Regions from separate parts of the Streptomyces sp. NPDC021012 genome, predicted to be linked through region 2. Evidence: riboswitches for the same ligand, from Rfam matches in the RefSeq annotation. Region 2 holds a riboswitch; the other holds the start of a gene.
What was found. A riboswitch is a leader RNA that binds a small molecule or an ion and turns the genes downstream of it on or off. The one in region 2 is predicted to bind cyclic di-AMP.

Region 1 (8,435 bases), on a different contig from region 2:
ACGGAGAACGACTGCCCCGCCTGATAGCCCGTCACCTTGCTGTCCCCCTCCTTGGTCTGGGTGTAGACCGGGGACAGCGAGAGGCTGTCGGTGCGGACGTCCCGGTCGGCGATGCCCTGCCGGCGCAGCACGCCGAGCAGCGCCTCTGCCCCGGTCCGCTGCGCCGCCATCGCCTCCTTCGCCGTCGCGCGGGTGGCCTCGACGCCGACGGACAGGATCGCCAGGTCGGGCGCGGCGGACGCCCGGCCGTCGCCCGTGACGGTGACCGTTGCCGTGGCCGGGGCGGCGTCCCGGACGGAGGTGCGGAGGGCGGCCCGCCCGGGCGCGGCGGCCAGGGCGGGGGCCGCCGTGCCGGCGAGGAGGCCGCCGAGCACGGCGGTGGCGGCGAGCAGACGGGCGGTGCGGGCGGCGCTGGGCCGGCGAATCGTCACGGGCGGGTCCCTTCGGGCGGTGGGTGCCGGGGCTCCGGCGGGCACATCCCAGCACCCGGCGCCGCCGCCTCCCGCGCGCCACTCCTGACCGCCGGCGCCCTTCACCTCTCCGCACCAACCGGGGCCGCTCGTCCCCGCCGGTCCGTCCTCCGCTACAGGGGCATGAGGTCGGGGCGCTTCGCCTCCACGTGGTCGCCCGAGCTCTCGCCGCGCAGCCGGCGTCCGATCCAGGGCACCAGGTACTCCCGGGCCCAGTGGATGTCGTCGCGGCGGACTTCCAGCGTGCCGCGCGGCGGCTCCGGCGGCCAGGGCTGGTCCGGGTCGGCGGGCACCTCCATGCCGAGTACCTGGGCGGCGCGCAGGGCGACGCGGGTGTGGCCCTCGGGCGAGAGGTGCAGCCGGTCGTCGTCCCAGGCGCGCCGGTCCTGCACGGACTTCAGCGACCACAGGTCGAGGACCGGGCAGCCGTAGCGGTCCGCGATGGCCCGGACGTGCCCGTTGTACGTGGCGATCTTGCCGCGCAGGTGCTTGAGGAGGGTCACGCCGCGGGTGTCGAAGCCGGTGGTCACCATGACGGTGCCGACGGCGGAGGTGAGGTCGGCGACGGCGCGCTCGAAGCGCTCGGCCACCTCGTCGGGGTCCGTCCCGGGGCGGATGATGTCGTTGCCGCCCGCGCAGAAGGTCACCAGGTCGGGGGCGAGTTCCTTCGCCCGGGGGACCTGTTCCGCCACGATCTGGTCGAGGAGGCGCCCGCGTACGGCCAGGTTGGCGTAGCGGAAGGCGTCGTGCTCCGGCAGCTGGTCGGCGAGCAGGACCGCGAAGCGGTCCGCCCAGCCGACGTACGCCCCCTCGGGCCCGGGGTCCCCGACGCCCTCGGTGAAGCTGTCACCGATCGCCGCGTACGACCCGAATGCGTTCTTGTCTGTTGATCTCGAATCGTCTGCCACGGGACCACATCCTTCCTCTTCTGATGTGACCTACGCGACCGTAAGGAAGGGTTGACGCAGGGTGACATATGCCACCGATAAAGATTCCGCCAAACCGGAATACGCCGGAGGCCCGGCACAGGGGTGCCGGGCCTCCGGGAGGCGACGTCGCGTCAGATGCTCACGCCGTGCGCGCGCAGGGCAGCCAGCGGGTCGATGTCGGAGCCGTACTCCGGCCCGGTGCGCATCTCGAAGTGCAGGTGCGGGCCGGTGACGTTGCCGGTCGCGCCGGAGAGGCCTATCTGCTCGCCGCCGGTGACGGTCTGGCCGGCGGAGACGGAGATCGAGGACAGGTGGGCGTACTGCGAGAAGGTGCCGTCGGCGTGCTGGATGACGACCTGGTTGCCGTACGCGCCGCCGTCGCCGGCGGAGTAGACGGTGCCGGGGCCGACCGCGTGGACGGGGGTGCCGGTGGAGGCGATGAAGTCGACGCCGGTGTGGTAGCCGGAGGACCACATGGAGCCGGCCTGGTGGTACGGGGTCGACATGCCGGCGCCGGGGATGGGGGCGACCCAGCCGGAGGAGGAGGTCGCACCGGCCGACGGGGCGGGCGTCGAGGAGGAGGTGGCGGTCGCGGCGGCGGCCGGGGCCGGGGCGCGCTCGCCGCCACGGGAGGCGCGGGGGGCCTCGTCGCCGTTCTTGCCGGAGCTCCACGTGCCCCGGTGGTCGGCCCCGGCCGTGCTCTTGGCGCCGAGGGTGAGCTTCATGCCGGGCATGATCAGCGAGGGGTTCTCGCCGATGACCCGGCGGTTGTCCTCGTAGAGCTTGTGCCAGCCGCCGGCGAGGTGGTGCTCCGAGGCGATCTTCGACAGGTAGTCGCCCCGCACGACGGAGTACGTCTTCGGCGCGGCCTTCGCGGGGGCGGCGGGCGCGGCCTTCACCGGGGCGACGGCGGGAGCGGCGGCCGGGGCGGCCTGCTCGGCGGCGTGGGCGCCGGTGGCTCCGAGGAGCGGGAGGGCGACGACGGCGCCACCGGTGCCGGCGGCGGCGAGGCCGCGGGTCAGACGGCTGGACTTGGGGCGGCGGTGCTTACCCTTCGCGGGCATGGCGAATTCCTCTCCGGCGCCTGCGAGGTGAGCTGTCGGGTTCGGACTGGAGATGTCCGGCCGCGTTCTCGCGCGACTTCACCCCGAGCCGTCCTTCTTCGAAGGGATCGGCGTACTACCTGGGTCCCCCGCTCCTGCCTTCTTCGGGTGAGTGCGGATTCCGGTCGGTGGCAGGATTCGGCGGTCCGTCCGGATTGAGCGCGACGCTAGACGAGGGGGGTCGGGGCGAACAAGCCACGATTTCCAAGCGCTTCGGAATCCGGTGGAATGCGGCCGGAATTCCGGTCACCCTCCGTGGATGACTCCCCCTCGACCTCCTTTTCCCCGGGGGTATTTGGAAAAGACGATCAGGCACGGTCCGTCACGGTTATGACGCTGCTCACGCGCCGATCCCCATCTCCCCTGCAACCGGGGCGGGTTATGCGCAATCAGTCAATACGGACAGATCACCCATTCCCGTCCCAGGGGGTGCGAGTCCCGGCCCCCACCCGAGATGATTGCCCCAGGAACCGATCTACAGAACAGGAGCAGCCGTGACGCAGCAGCTGCCGCAGGTCCCGCCCGCCGAAGGCGCCGAGCCCGAGCTGACGGAGGTCCGCAACTTCCGGGACGTGGGCGGCCTGCCGACGACGGACGGGCGCGCCGTCCGCCCCGGCCGCCTCTTCCGCAGCGGCCACCTCGCCCACGCGACGGAGGACGACGCCGCCTTCCTGGCCTCGCTGGGGCTGCACACCGTCTTCGACTTCCGCAACGAGTCGGACCGGAAGGTCGAGGGCGCGGACGTCGAGCTGCCCGGCGTGCGGAACGTGAACATACCCCTCAACGACCCGGCCGACGGCAAGGAGTTCTGGAAGCTGGTGCGCGACGGCGAGACCGCGCAGCTGCGCGAGGTCCTCGGCGACGGCAAGGCGGCCGCGCGGATGGCCGACTCGTACCGGAAGATGATCGTCGAGCGGACCGCGGAGCACAGCCGGATCCTCCACGCCATGGCGGAGGAGAGCGTCCCGGCCCTCATGCACTGCGCCGCGGGCAAGGACCGGGCCGGGCTCGCCATCGCGATCACCCTGCTCGCGGTCGGGGTCGAGCGGGAGGCGATCGAGGCCGACTACGTGAAGTCGAACGACCCGCACCGCCGCTACAAGGTGCGCCGCAGCTCCACCAGCGCGGACGCGATGTCGCCCGAGGTGATGGAGCTGCTCAGCCCGCTCTTCGACGCGCGGGTGGAGTACCTGCGGGCCGCCTTCGAGACGATCGAGGCGACCTGGGGCACGGTCGACGCCTATCTGTCCGAGGGCCTGAAGCTGGCCCCCGAGACCCGTGAGCGGCTGCGGGAGCGCCTGGTCACGGAGGCGTAGCCGGCCCCTACTGGTTCTGCCCGCCCAGCATGAAGAGCAGGTAGAGGAAGCCGGCGAAGAGGTGGCCGGCGATCAGATAGGCGAAGAGGCGGAGCACCAGCCCCTTGGGGAACTTGCCTTCACCGCGCTCCTCGCCGGTGACCGGTACGGACTTCTCGGACATGTCGGCCCTTTCCTGAAGAATCATCATGGAACGTCAGCGCCGGTGCGGGGTCCCGTCGCCGAGGCACAGCTCGGCAGCGGGGCTCTGCATCAGGGTGTGGACGAAGAGCAGCTCGGCCCCGCCGGGGGTGGCGGCGCCGATCCGGTGCGGGGTCAGCGAGTCGAAGTGCGCGCTGTCCCCGGGGTCGAGGACGTGGACGGCCTCGCCGAGCGCGAGCCGCACCCGGCCCTCCAGGACGTGGATCCACTCCTCGCCGGGGTGGACGCGCACGATGTCGGCCCGGGTGGCGTACGGCACGTGGACCCGCAGGCACTGGAGGGCGCGTCCGGCGCCGCCCGCCTGGCGGTAGATCCAGCCGTCGGCCTCGACGGGTTCGGAGCGGCCGGCCCGGACGACGGGGTCGCGCTCGGGGGGCGTCTCCCCCAGGAGCTCGGAGACCGTCGTACCGTAGATACGGGACAGGGCGAGCAGCATCGGCAGCGAGGGCTGCCGGTTCCCGGTCTCCAGGCGCGAGAGGTGGGCCGGCGAGAGGCCGGCCCGCTGGGCGGCGGCCTCCAGGGTGAGTCCCCGGCGGCGGCGCAGGGCCCGCAGCTGGGGGGCGACGTCGGGCAGGACGTCGGGGGTGACGGGGTCCGGGGAGGTCTCCCCGGGGACGTGGTCCATGCGTCCATTCCGCCAGGATCGTGCCTCTGAGGCAAGTTTCTTGCCTCAGAGGCAAAGCGGCGGCGCTAACGCTGCGCGACCGCCTGCTTGACCAGTGTCTTCCCGAAGTCCCACATCAGCCCGCCGCCGCCGTGGGCGTCGTCCATGACCGCCGTGAAGGCGGTGACGAACCGGTCCACGTCCGCCTCGTCGATGACCAGCGGCGGGATCAGCTTGATCACCTCCAGGTGGTCCCCGGAGACCTGGGTGAGGATCCTGTGCCGCTGGAGCAGCGGGACGACGACCATCTGCGCGAAGAGGCCCTTGCGGGCGGCCTGGAGCATCGTCCAGCGCCCGCGCAGCCCCAGCGAGGACGGCCGCCCGAACTCGATCCCGATCATCAGGCCGCGCCCGCGGATCTCGTGCAGGAGTTCGTACCGGGGCACGAGCTCCTTCAGACGGCCGGAGAGCAGGTCGCCGATCCGCCGGGCGTGGGCGACCGTGCCCTCGTCCTCCATGACCGAGAGGACGGCGAGCCCGGCGGCCATGGCCTGCGCGTTCGATCCGAAGCTCGCCGAGTGGACCAGGACCCGGTCCATCGACGAGTAGACCTTCTTGAAGATCCAGTCCTTGCCGAGGGTGGCGCCGACCGGCACATAGCCGCCGGAGAGCGCCTTGGCGACGCAGACCAGGTCCGGTTCGACGCCCTCCTCGTGCTGGTAGGCGTAGAAGTCGCCGGTCCTGCCGAGGCCCGTCTGCACCTCGTCGGCGATGAGCAGCGCCCCGTGCCGGTGGAGGAGGTCCTGGGCGCCCCGCAGGAAGCCCGGAGGCGCCTCGTGGACGCCCTTGCCCTGGACGGGCTCGACGACGAAGGCGGCCACGTCGCCCTTGCGCAGCTCCCGCTCCAGGGCGCCGAGGTCGCCCAGGGCGATCGCGGTGTCCGGCAGGAGCGGGTCGAAGCCCTCCCGGAAGCCCTGCTCGCCGTTGACGGAGAGGGAGCCGGTGGTGAGCCCGTGGAAGGCGTGGTGGCAGTAGAGGATCCTCGGCCGCCCGGTGGCGTACCGGGCGAACTTGAGGGCGGTCTCCACGGCCTCGGTGCCGCTGTTGCCGAAGAAGACCCGGTCGAGGTGCGGGCTGTGGGCGAGCAGCTTCTCCGCGAGGAGTCCCGGCAGCGGCTGGCAGTCGAAGCGGGTGAGGTCGGCGAGCTGGGCGTCCAGGACGTCGTGGAGGGCCTTGCGGACGACGGGGTGGTGCCGTCCGAGGCCCATCACGCCGAAGCCGGCGAGCATGTCGAGGTGGTCGGCGCCGTCGGCGTCCCAGAAGTGGGCGCCCTCGGCCCGCTCGTAGACCTTGTCGAAGCCGATGGTGTGCAGCATGCGCGGCAACTGGTGGTTGAGGTACCTGGCATGCAGCTCGTACCGCTCGGCGCCGCGCTCGGAGAGCAGCGCCCGCAGGTCGAACCCGCCGGTCATGACGTGCTGTTCCCGGAGACCGTCTCCCGGACCGCGCGCAGGGACTCCTTGAGGGAGCCCATGGTGGCGAGGACGGCGGTGGGCTCGTAGCCGCAGTGCGCCATGCAGTTGGCGCAGCGCGGGTCCTTGCCCCGGCCGTACTTGTCCCAGTCGGTGTCCTCGACGAGTTCGCGGTACGTGGGGACGTATCCGTCGCTCATCAGATAGCAGGGGCGCTGCCAGCCGAAGAGCGAGTAGTTGGGAATGGCCCAGGCGGTGCAGGGGAAGTCCGCCTTTCCTTCCAGGAAGTCCAGGAAGAGCGGCGAGTGGTTGAGGCGCCAGCGGCGCCGGTTCCCGCCGGCGAAGGCCTTCTTGAAGAGTTCGCGGGTCTGCTCGACGCCGAGGAAGTGCTCCTGGTCGGGGGCCTTCTCGTAGGCGTAGGCGGGCGAGATCATCATCTCGTCGACCTGGAGGTCGTCGTTGAGGAAATTGAGCACCTCGATGATGGTCTGCGGGGTGTCGGTGTTGAAGAAGGTCGAATTGGTGGTGACCCGGAAGCCGCGCCGCTTGGCCTCCTTGATGGCCGCCACCGCCTCGTCGAACACGCCCTCCTTGGCGACGGACTCGTCGTGCCGCTCGCGCAGCCCGTCGATGTGGACGGCGAAGGCGAAGTACGGGGAGGGGGTGAACTTCTCCAGCTTCTTGCGCAGCAGCATGGCGTTGGTGCAGAGGAAGACGTACTTGCGGCGGGCCACCAACTGGCGCACGATCTCGTCGATCTGAGGGTGCATCAGGGGCTCGCCGCCCGCGATGGACACCATCGGGGCGCCGGACTCCAGGACCGCGCCGACCGCCTGGGCGACCGGCATGCGCTGCTTGAGGACGCCCGCCGGGTGCTGGATCTTCCCGCAGCCCTCGCACTTGAGGTTGCAGGCGTAGAGCGGCTCCAGCTCGACGATCAGCGGGAACTTGTCCCGCTTGCGGAGCTTCTGTTCGAAGAGGTAGGTCCCGACCCGGATGGACTGACGGAGCGGCATGGCCATAACTCGTTCACCTCCTGGGGAGCAGCAAAGAACGGTGCCATTCGAAGAATGCGGGAAGGACGGCACGAAGAACACGGAAGGCTGATATTCCCCCGCGTACCGTGCCGATCCGAACCAGTTCATGTTCCGGAGCGTCCACGACCACCCGGACGGCCGCAACCGGGCGGGCGTCCGGCCCCTCCCCGAACGCTCCGGCGGCCCGGGCGGTACGGAGGGTGGCGGCGGACTCCATGTCGACGGCGATCGCCCCGCCGGCCCCGAGCGCGGCCCGCTCGGGGCCCCGCACCACATGGTCGGAGCCGATCAGCGGCCCGGTGTGGACGGCGCGCCCCGGCACCGCCTTGACCAGGGCCTTCACCAGCAGGTCGGTCCCGGCGCAGAGGGTCGTGCCGTCGGGGGCGCGGGTCTCGTCGGCGACGATCAGGTCCCCCGGGTGCATCCCGGGGGCGAGGCCCGCGCAGAAGCCGGAGGCGATCACGGCGGCGTCGCGCCACTGCTCCTCGCCGAGCATCCGGGACACGGCCCGATGCGCCCGTTCGGGCCCCATGCCGGTGCGCAGCACGGTCACGGGGCCCGGCGCGCCGCCCCGGTCCCCGCTGCGCAGGGCGAACTGCTCGATGCCCAGCGCGCAGGCGATCAGCAGCGGCGGTCCGGCGCCCGGGCCGGGCTCGCGGCCCATCAGTCCTCCTTGCGCGGCGAGGACTCCCCGTACACGTAACGCCCGAGCGCCGTGAGCGGGAACACCTGCCGGTAGAGGTGGTAGTTGATGGAGAAGTCCCAGGGGAAGCCGGTGCCGGTGAAGTGCGGCTCGTCCCAGGAGCCGTCCTCCCGCTGGGTCTCGACCAGCCAGGCGACGCCCCTGCGGACGGGCTCGGAGTCGCGCTCCCCGGCGGCGAGGAGGGCGATCAGGGCCCAGGCGGTCTGGGAGGCGGTGGAGGGACCGCGCCCGACCCACTCCTCCTCCTTGTACGAGCGGAGGTCCTCGCCCCAGCCGCCGTCGTCGTTCTGTGTGGATCCGAGCCAGGAGACGGCACGGCGCATCGCCGGGTGGGAGGCGGGCAGTCCGGCGGCGGCGAGCGCGGGGAGCACCGAGCCCGTGCCGTACACGTGGTTGACGCCCCAGCGGCCGAACCAGGCTCCGTGGGGCTCCTGTTCGGCGAGCAGCCACTCGATGCCCCGGCGGGCGCGCGGGTCCTGGGCCATGCCCTCGTACGCGAGCATCTCGACGACGTGGGCGGTGACGTCGGCGGAGGGCGGGTCGATCACCTCGCCGAAGTCGCAGAACGGCAGCTTGTTGGGGAGGATGCTGGTGTTGTCG
Region 2 (8,435 bases):
CTCCGGTCCGGTCACCTTCACGATCCGCTCGAACGCCTACCGCTCGGACGGCCCGTGGACCTACACGGTGCCGGCGAACTCCAGCCGCGAGGACTTCTTCAACGCGGTGGCGTACAACGGCGGCTGGTACGACTTCACGATCCTCGCCGACATCGACGGCACCTGGTCGCGCCGGTACACCGGCCACATCGAGACCGGAGCCCCGAGCGTCAGCGGCTGACCACTCCCCCGCACAGCCGGGCGGCGGCCTTCCGGTCGCTGCCCGGCTGTGCGCACGGCGTCAGCGGCCGGCGTGCGCGGCGCGGCGGACCGTGGCGTCGAGGAGGGCCACCGCGTCGGCGGCCGTACGGCCGGGGGCCCGGTTCCACGGCCCGATCAGTTCCCGCCACCCCCTCGACCGGAGCTCGGTCATGATCCACGCGGCCGCCTCGTTCATGGTGTCCGCGCTGCCGTAGCCGAGGCGGTGGGCGGCGAGGAGGGCGCCGCAGACACACCGGGCGCCACGGGTGTCACGCAGCTTGTACGGGGCGTTCTGCCAGCCCCACTCCGTCAGCACCAGGCGGGCGTAGCCGAGGTGGACCGAGGGGCGCAGGTCGGCCTGCCCGATGCGGCGCCAGGTGTGCAGCCGGTCGGGCAGTACGGCTCCGAGCCGCCCCGGGATGCGGCGCTCGGCGGGGAGCTCCGGCGGCAGGGCGGCGAGCGCGTCGGCCACGAGCCGGTCCACCGGCACGCTGAGCAGTCCCCGCCAGCCCTCCTCCGCCGGCGGCGACTCCTCGGGGGCCGTCGGCCCCGGCACCGCGGGGGCGGTCCAGTCCGTGACGATCCGCTGCCAGACGGCGCTCTCGAAGAGGGCGGCCGCCTCGCGGTCGAGGCTGTCGGGGCTGAGCAGGGAGGTGGAGGGGGGCATGGGGTGTCTCCTGGGTCGACTGTCTCCATCCTTCAAGACAAATGTCGGTTTTGCGACTTTTGACCCGCCCTGGGAGTTACCTCGCCCGGACACCCCATCACGGGTATTTCCCCCTCACTTACCCACCGCGGAATTAAAGCCCATATTCGGACATTACTCTCCGCGTGACGCGACTCACTCACTCGGACCGGAACCCCGGAGACGCCTCCTCCCGACCCATACCGCACAAGGAAGTTCGACATCCCCGATGCGGCATCGATCTTGAATTCGCCGAATTCCGTGATCCATTTCCCGATTCCCGGGGTCCACCCGTCTTGTTATCCGTCGCATTACTGGCCTACGGTCACCTCCATTCGAGCGGAACGCCCAATCCTGCCGCCGCTCGGTAAACCTCCCTTTCACCCGACGGCAGGAGCGGGGGACCCACGAATACGCCGGTCCGGAATCCGGAACGGCTCGGGGTGAAGCCGCGTGCGCGCGGCCGGACATCTCCCGTCCGAACCCGACAGCTCACCTCGCAGGCGCCGGAGAGGAAACCCGTCATGCCTGCTCACGGTAAGCACCGTCGCCCCCGTTCCGGCCGCGTCTCCCGCGGCCTCGCCCTGGTCGGCACGGGTGGCGCCGCACTCACCCTGCCGCTGATCGCCCCGGCCGTCGCCGGTGCCGCGCCCGTGGCCGGGGCCCCGGCGAGTGCCGCCCAGTCGGTCGCCGCGCCCGCCGCGCCGATCGTGGTCAAGGCGCCCGCCGCCCCGACCGCGGCCCACACGTACACCGTCGTGAGCGGTGACTCGCTTTCCCTGATCGCCCGCAAGAAGGGAATTCAGGGTGGCTGGAAGAGCCTTTACCGCGCGAACAAGAGCGCCGTAGGTGACAACCCGTCACTCATTCATCCCGGTCTCGAACTGACGATTCGTCGGGATTCCGCGAAGGCCGCCCCCGCGCGGGCGGAGAAGTCCGCCACGACCGAGCGGGCGAGCCGCTCGGAGCACCGGTCGGCCACCCCCGCCGTCGCCACCGGGACGGGCGCCTCCGCCGCGGCCGCCGCTCCGGCCGCCGCCGCTCCCGCCGCCGTCCAGGCGGCCTCGATCGCCGCCACGAACTACGCCGACAACCTCGACGGCTGGATCCGCGAGTCGCTGGCCATCATGGGCCAGCAGGGCATCCCCGGGTCCTACGACGGCATCTACCGCAACGTCATGCGCGAGTCCTCCGGCAACCCCCAGGCCATCAACCTCTGGGACTCCAACGCCGCCGCCGGCACCCCCTCGAAGGGCCTCCTCCAGGTCATCGAGCCGACCTTCCTCGCCTACCACGTGCCCGGCACGTCCCTGGACCTGTTCGACCCGGTCGCCAACATCACCGCCGCCTGCAACTACGCGGCCGACCGCTACGGCTCCATCGACAACGTCAACTCGGCGTACTGATCCCCGCACGCCGGAAGTGCTCGGCGAACCAGGAGGTGGCGAGGTCCGCCACCTCCTCCAGGGCGCCCGGCTCCTCGAAGAGGTGACCGGCGCCGCCCACGACCGAGAGCCGGTTCTCGCAGCGCAGCAGCGCCAGGGCCCGCCGGTTGAGGTCCAGGACCAGCGCGTCCGCGCCGCCCACCACCAGGAGCGTCGGGGCGCGCACCTGGGCCAGGCGCTCGGCCGCGAGGTCCGGCCGACCGCCGCGCGAGACGACGGCGCTCACCGGGGACGCGGGATCGCCCGCCGCCCACAGCGCGGCGGCCGCGCCCGTGCTCGCGCCGAAGTACCCGAGCGGGAGCCCCCTGCTCCCGGGCCGCCCGGCCAGCCACTCCGTGGCCCCGGCGAGCCGCCCGGCCAGCAGCGGGGTGTCGAAGACATGGGCCCGGTCGGTCGCCTCCACCTCGGTCAGCAGGTCGAAGAGCAGCGTCCCCAGGCCCGCCCGGTTGAGCGCCGCGGCGACCGCCCGGTTCCGCGGGCTGTGGCGGCTGCTGCCGCTGCCGTGCGCGAACAGGACGATCCCGTGTGCGTCCTCGGGCACCGCGAGCCGCCCGCCGAGGGTGACGCCGACGACCGGGATCCGCACGTCCGTGTCCTGCACGACGGGGTCCCGCGCGGCCCTGTTGCGGTCCAGGCAGTCGATGACCTCGGCGTCCGGGGTCTGTGAGAAGTCCCGGTAGAACTGCCCGATCGCGAAGAAGAGTTCCGGCGTGTGCACGCTGACGGTCTCGTCGGCCTCGCCGCCGAGGCGGGCCGTCCAGCCCTTCGGCGCCACCGGGACCGCGAGGACGATCCGTGCCGCGCCCCGGGCCCGCACCACCCGGCAGGCCGCCAGTGCCGTGGCGCCCGTGGCCAGCCCGTCGTCGACCACGACGACCGTCCGCCCTTCCAGGGGAACGGGGGTCCGGCTGCCCCGGTAGCGCTGGGCCCGGTGGTCGAGCTCGGCGTGCTCCCTCTCCTCCACGGCGGCGAGGTCGCGCTCGCTCACACGGGCCTCCCGGAGCACCCGCTCGTTGAGCACCCGCACGCCGCCCTCCCCGAGCGCCCCCATCGCCAGCTCCGGCTGATGGGGCACGCCCAGCTTCCGCACGAGACAGATGTCGAGCGGCGCGTCGAGGGCGTCGGCGACCTCAGCCGCCACCGGCACGCCACCCCGTGGGAGCCCCAGGACCACGACGTCATGGCCCTTGAGGCGGTCGAGCCGGGCGGCGAGCTGCCGCCCCGCGTCACTGCGGTCGCTGAAGAACATGGTCCGCCGCCCTTCCGTCCACGCGGCTCGGGCGCGGGGAGGAACGCCGTGTCCCGTTCCCCGCCCGTCTCTCCAGGGTAGACGCGGCGGGTCGGTCGGCGGGGGGGCCCGGTCGGGCGGGTGGTCCGGGAGCGCGGAGGCCGGGTCAGCGGGACTGCAGGGCGTCGAGGGCCACGGTCTGGGCTATCGCGAGCCGCCGGTCGAGCTCCGGGTCGGCTATGTCGAGCACGTACCGGTCCCGGATCCCGAAGAGCTTGTCCACCGACATGACGGAGCGCCCTCCCTCGGTGAAGTCGAAGTGGTACGGCACGACGAACGGAACGAGGTCCAGGGGCAGGAACTCCCAGGCGCGCCGCAGCAGCGCCACCAGTTCGTTCCGCTCCTGTCCGGTGGCCTCCCGCTGCTCGCCCTCCCGGTTCAGGTGCCAGGTGCTGCGCAGCAGGGACGCGCCGAAGTCCTTCCGGAAGGCGCCCAGTCGGGCGCCGTTGGCGCCGAGCACGTCGTACGTCGCGCCGAGGTCGATGACCTGGCGGGCCTTGAAGGTGAAGAGGACCTGGCGCTTGGACTCGTCCGTGTAGAAGGTGACGTGCTCCTTGAGCGCCATCCTCTTCTGGTGGGCGAAGGCGACGAGTTCGTCCTCCTTGCCGTCCGGGCCGATGGTGTGCACCAGGTACCGGTTGGCCATCAGCGTCACCTTCTGCCGGACGAGAAAGCGGTGCTGAGACTGTGCGAGGCCCATCGGTCGTGCTCCTGCCGGTCGTGGACGGTCCGGGGAAGACCGCCCCTTGAGGTCGTGAGCACGATGATCCACTGCCGAGGGGCCCCGCCGCTGTCCTCGAAAGTCGTCGGTTCCGACGACCTTCGGATGAGACCCGGGGCGGGGGCCTCTCAGGCGCCGAGGAAGGCCTCGATGGCCTCGGCGAGGGCCTGCGGGGTCTCCTCGGGAGGGTAGTGACCGGCGTCCTTGAGGACTTCGAGGCGTGCGTTGGGGTACCAGCGCAGCCAGGTGGCCTCCATCGCCTCGGCGCCGAGCGCGGGGTCGTGGGCGCCGACGACGAGCAGCACGGGGATGGGGTTGTCGCGGACGCGCTCGTGGAAGTCGGTGCGGGACCAGGAGTCCAGGTAGGCGCGGAAGGCCGTCGCGGAGGAACGGGTGACGGAACGCTCGACGAGCGCGCTCAGCCACGCGTCGTCGTAGCGTCCGCCCGTGGTGTTGTCGATGATCGCGCGCCGGTTGGCCGGTTCGTCGGCGGCTCCGGCGAAGAGCTCCCAGGTCTCCCCGTCGAGCGGGAAGCCGGCCGCGGAGACCGGCGAGACGCCGATGATCGAGCGGACCCGGTCCGGGGCGTCGAGGAGCATCAGCTGGGCCGCCTTGCCGCCCATCGAGTGGCCGATGACGGAGAACTCGTCCCAGCCGAGGTCGTCGGCGACCGCGAGGGCGTCGGCCGCGACCTCTTCCATCGTGTAGGCGCCCGCGTGGTCGAGGGCTTCGCCGTAGCCCCGGCAGTCGACGAAGGCGTACGTGCCGACGGCGCCGTCCAGATGGGCGCGCAGCGGGGCGAAGCTGGTGCGGTCGCCGAACCAGTTGTGGAGGACGAGGGCCCTCCCGGGACCCTCGCCGTGAACGTCGTACGGAAGAACCTGGCCCGTCATCGTGCCCCCTGCTCGCGAGGTCGTGCCGCCGCGCGCCGGTGGCGGCGGTCGACGACCGAGTGTGACGGCGCGGGCGCGTGGGGTCAACACCGTCCAGTGGGGCGCGCGGAAGCGTGTCGAGCGCGCGCCCCGCCGGGCGTGTCCGGCCCGGGATGCGGCGGCTTTCGCCTCGGGCGCATGCTGGCTGTGTGACCTCGTACGGCGCGTCCGGCCCCGGCCCGGCGGGCGGCAACGGGCTTCCGTCCGGGAACGGATCCGACGACGGGCCTCCTTCCGGCGCGCTGACATGGGCCCTGGCGGAGGCGGCGCTCGCGGTGGTGGAGGAGGTCGGCGGGTACGCGGGCGGGGTGTACCTGCGTTCCGGTACCCCGGGGCTGTTGAGGATGGCGGTCCTGGTGGGGCTCCCGGGGTCGTTGTTCCGTCCGTGGTGGCGGATGCATGCGAACCGGCCGTTCCCCGTCGCGGAGGTGCACCGCTCGGGGCAGTCCGTCCACCTCGCCGACGTCGAGGAGGCCATGCGGCGGTTCCCGCAGCTGGTGGCGAGCCTCCCCTTCCCGTTCGCCTCGCTGTACGCGCCGGTGGTCGCCGGCCGTGAGCGCTTCGGCGTGCTCGTGGCCCTGCGGGCGCCGACCCCGGGGGTGCCGGTGGACGCCCGGGACCGGAACCGGATGACGCGGGGCGGGCTCCGCCTCGGCGAGGCCCTCGCGGACCTGGTCCGGCAGGGGACGGAGGTCGAGTGGCCCGGCGACCCGGTGTGCATGCAGCTGCCCACCGGTTCGGGGCCACCGGTCCGGTTCGGTTCCTTCGTCTGGGACCTGGACACGGGCACGGTCACGCTGGACGAGGGACTCCTCGCCATCCTCGGTACGGGCATCGCCTCGCCCTGCTCGATCGAGAAGCTGACCTCCCTCCTCGACCCCGAGGACGGGTACGCGCTGTGGGCGGCGGCCCGGCAGGCGACGGGGACGGACGGGAGGCCGTCGGTCCGCAGGATCCGCCTGAAGGGCCCGGACGGCGGCCTGCACCTCCTCGAAGTGTCCGCGCGGGCCCGGCGGACCGCGCCGGGGACCGGTCCCCCGGGCGGCGGGCGGCTGGAGGGCACCCTCGTGGACCTCGGCACGGGTCTGGTCGGCTCGGACGCCACGGACCGGCTGCCGCGGGCCATCCTGGCGATCGACCGGCTCGGCCGCGTCACGTACGTCAACGAACGCACCGAGAGCCTGCTGGGCCGGCCCCGCGGGGCGCTGGCGGGCCGGCCGCTGTGGGAGGCGCTGCCCTGGTTCGGCCAGCCCTTCCACGAGGAGCAGCTGCGCGCCGCCCTCCTCTCCGGCGAGCCGGTGCGCTTCCTGGCCCGGCCGGAGCGGGGCCGGTGGCTGTCGGTCTCGCTCCACCCGGGCCGGGACGGGGTGACGATGGTGCTGGTCCCGGAGGAGGATCCGGCGCGGGTCGCACCGGATCCGGTGCACACCCGCAGGACCGACGACGTCCTGTCCGCGCCCGACGACCGGGCGGCGACCCTGTACCGGCCGGTGGCCCTGGCGATCGCGCTCTCCGAGGCGGTGACGGCGCGCCAGGTGTCGGCGGTGGTGACGGAGGAGCTGCTGCCGGCGTTCGGCGGGCGGCAGCTGGCGATCTACCTGCTGAGCGACCGGCGCCTCTACCTGGCCTGGGAGACGGGTTTCCCGCCGGGCTTCCTCGAACCCTTCGACGGGGTGGCCCTGGACACCCGGGTGCCGGGCGTGGAGACCCTGACGACCGGCAGGCCGCTCTTCTTCGAGTCCATGGAGCAGCTGAGCCGGGCGTATCCCGACCTCCCGGTGGACGCGCACTCGGGCGCGCGGGCCTTCCTGCCCCTGATCGCCTCGGGGCGGCCGGTGGGCTCCTGCATCCTCGGCTTCGACGAGCCGCGCGGCTTCAGCCCGGAGGAGCGGACCGTCCTCACGGCGCTCGCGGGGCTGATCGCGCAGGCCCTGGAGCGGGCACAGCGGTACGACACGGAGTCGGCGGTCGCGCGGGGGCTCCAGGACGCGCTGCTCCCGCACCGGCTGCCGGTGCGGGAGGGGGTGGAGACGGTGGGCCGCTATCTGCCGGGCACGCAGGGCATGGACGTGGGCGGCGACTGGTACGACGTGATCGAGACGGACCGGGGGCGGCTCGCCCTGGTGATCGGTGACGTGCAGGGGCACGGCGTGGCGGCCGCGGCCACCATGGGGCAGCTGCGCAGCGCCGTCCGGGCGTTCGCGCTGGGGGGCCACCGTCCGCAGGACGTGATGCGGGGCACCAACCGGCTCCTGATCGACCTGGACCCGGGGCAGTTCGCGAGCTGCTGCTACGTCCTGCTGGACCCGGAGACGGGCGAGGCGCGGGCGGTGCGGGCGGGGCATCCGCAGCCGCTGGTGCGGATGCCGGACGGGACGACGCGGCAGGTGGACCTGGCGGGCGGCATGGTCCTGGGGGTCGACGCCCGTGCCTCGTACCCGCTGACGCGGCTGCGGCTGGAGCCCGGTGCCGTCCTGGCGCTGTTCACTGACGGCCTGGTGGAGCGGCCGGGCCGTGACATCGACGAGGGGATCGGGCGGCTGAGCCACGCTTTCGCCGCGACGGGATCGCTGCCGCTCGCGGAGACCGCCGACCGGCTGATCCGGGAGGCCCGGGCCGCCACGTCCCGGCCGGACGACATCGCGCTGCTGCTGGCGGCACGCTGGGCGGACGCCGGCTGAGCAGTCCGGGTGTCACCCGGTCGGGTGCGTGGCGCTGGTCGGGGGTCGGGGGCGCGGGGAGGCTGGGTGGTGCCGTGCCGATCAGGCGGCCGGACGAGTCAGGGCGGCAGCCCGAGGAGGACACGTGCAGAAGGACAAGCAGCCCGAGTACGGCCCCGTGGTGTTCCGTGACCGCTCCGCGGGGTACGCGTTCCTGACCCGGTCCACCGCGACCAGCGACCGGACCATCGAGTGGGACGACGGCAACACGTATCCCGTGATCGACGTCGAGATCTCCTCCGAGAGCCACCCGTTCTACACGGGCACGGCGCGGACCGTGGACTCCGAGGGCCGGATCGCCAAGTTCCAGCGGCGCTTCGGCGAGGAGGAGTGACCCCCGGGAGCACCGGCTCCTGAAACCGGACAGGAGGGGTCGGCCCGCCTTCCAGGATGAGGTCACGGCG

Region 1: another riboswitch for cyclic di-AMP. It lies ahead of ACH4TP_RS12040 (peptidoglycan DD-metalloendopeptidase family protein); the one in region 2 lies ahead of ACH4TP_RS06460 (transglycosylase SLT domain-containing protein).

What each region holds. Positions count from the first base shown of each region.
Region 1 covers NZ_JBIRQU010000003.1:467,131-475,565, reverse strand. Annotated here, with positions in the region: gene ACH4TP_RS12050 (SIMPL domain-containing protein) at 1-431, opposite strand, end outside; gene ACH4TP_RS12045 (SGNH/GDSL hydrolase family protein) at 584-1,378, opposite strand; gene ACH4TP_RS12040 (peptidoglycan DD-metalloendopeptidase family protein) at 1,531-2,463, opposite strand; cyclic di-AMP (ydaO/yuaA leader) riboswitch at 2,468-2,656, opposite strand; gene ACH4TP_RS12035 (tyrosine-protein phosphatase) at 2,997-3,818, shown strand; gene ACH4TP_RS12030 (DUF6126 family protein) at 3,826-3,981, opposite strand; gene ACH4TP_RS12025 (helix-turn-helix domain-containing protein) at 4,015-4,644, opposite strand; gene ACH4TP_RS12020 (aspartate aminotransferase family protein) at 4,710-6,095, opposite strand; gene hpnH (adenosyl-hopene transferase HpnH) at 6,092-7,117, opposite strand; gene ACH4TP_RS12010 (1-hydroxy-2-methyl-2-butenyl 4-diphosphate reductase) at 7,125-7,796, opposite strand; gene shc (squalene--hopene cyclase) at 7,796-8,435, opposite strand, start outside.
Region 2 covers NZ_JBIRQU010000002.1:250,806-259,240, forward strand. Annotated here, with positions in the region: gene ACH4TP_RS06450 (phosphocholine-specific phospholipase C) at 1-220, shown strand, start outside; gene ACH4TP_RS06455 (hypothetical protein) at 281-907, opposite strand; cyclic di-AMP (ydaO/yuaA leader) riboswitch at 1,261-1,444, shown strand; gene ACH4TP_RS06460 (transglycosylase SLT domain-containing protein) at 1,450-2,331, shown strand; gene ACH4TP_RS06465 (phosphoribosyltransferase family protein) at 2,315-3,619, opposite strand; gene ACH4TP_RS06470 (hypothetical protein) at 3,765-4,358, opposite strand; gene ACH4TP_RS06475 (alpha/beta fold hydrolase) at 4,508-5,272, opposite strand; gene ACH4TP_RS06480 (SpoIIE family protein phosphatase) at 5,461-7,992, shown strand; gene ACH4TP_RS06485 (type B 50S ribosomal protein L31) at 8,117-8,365, shown strand.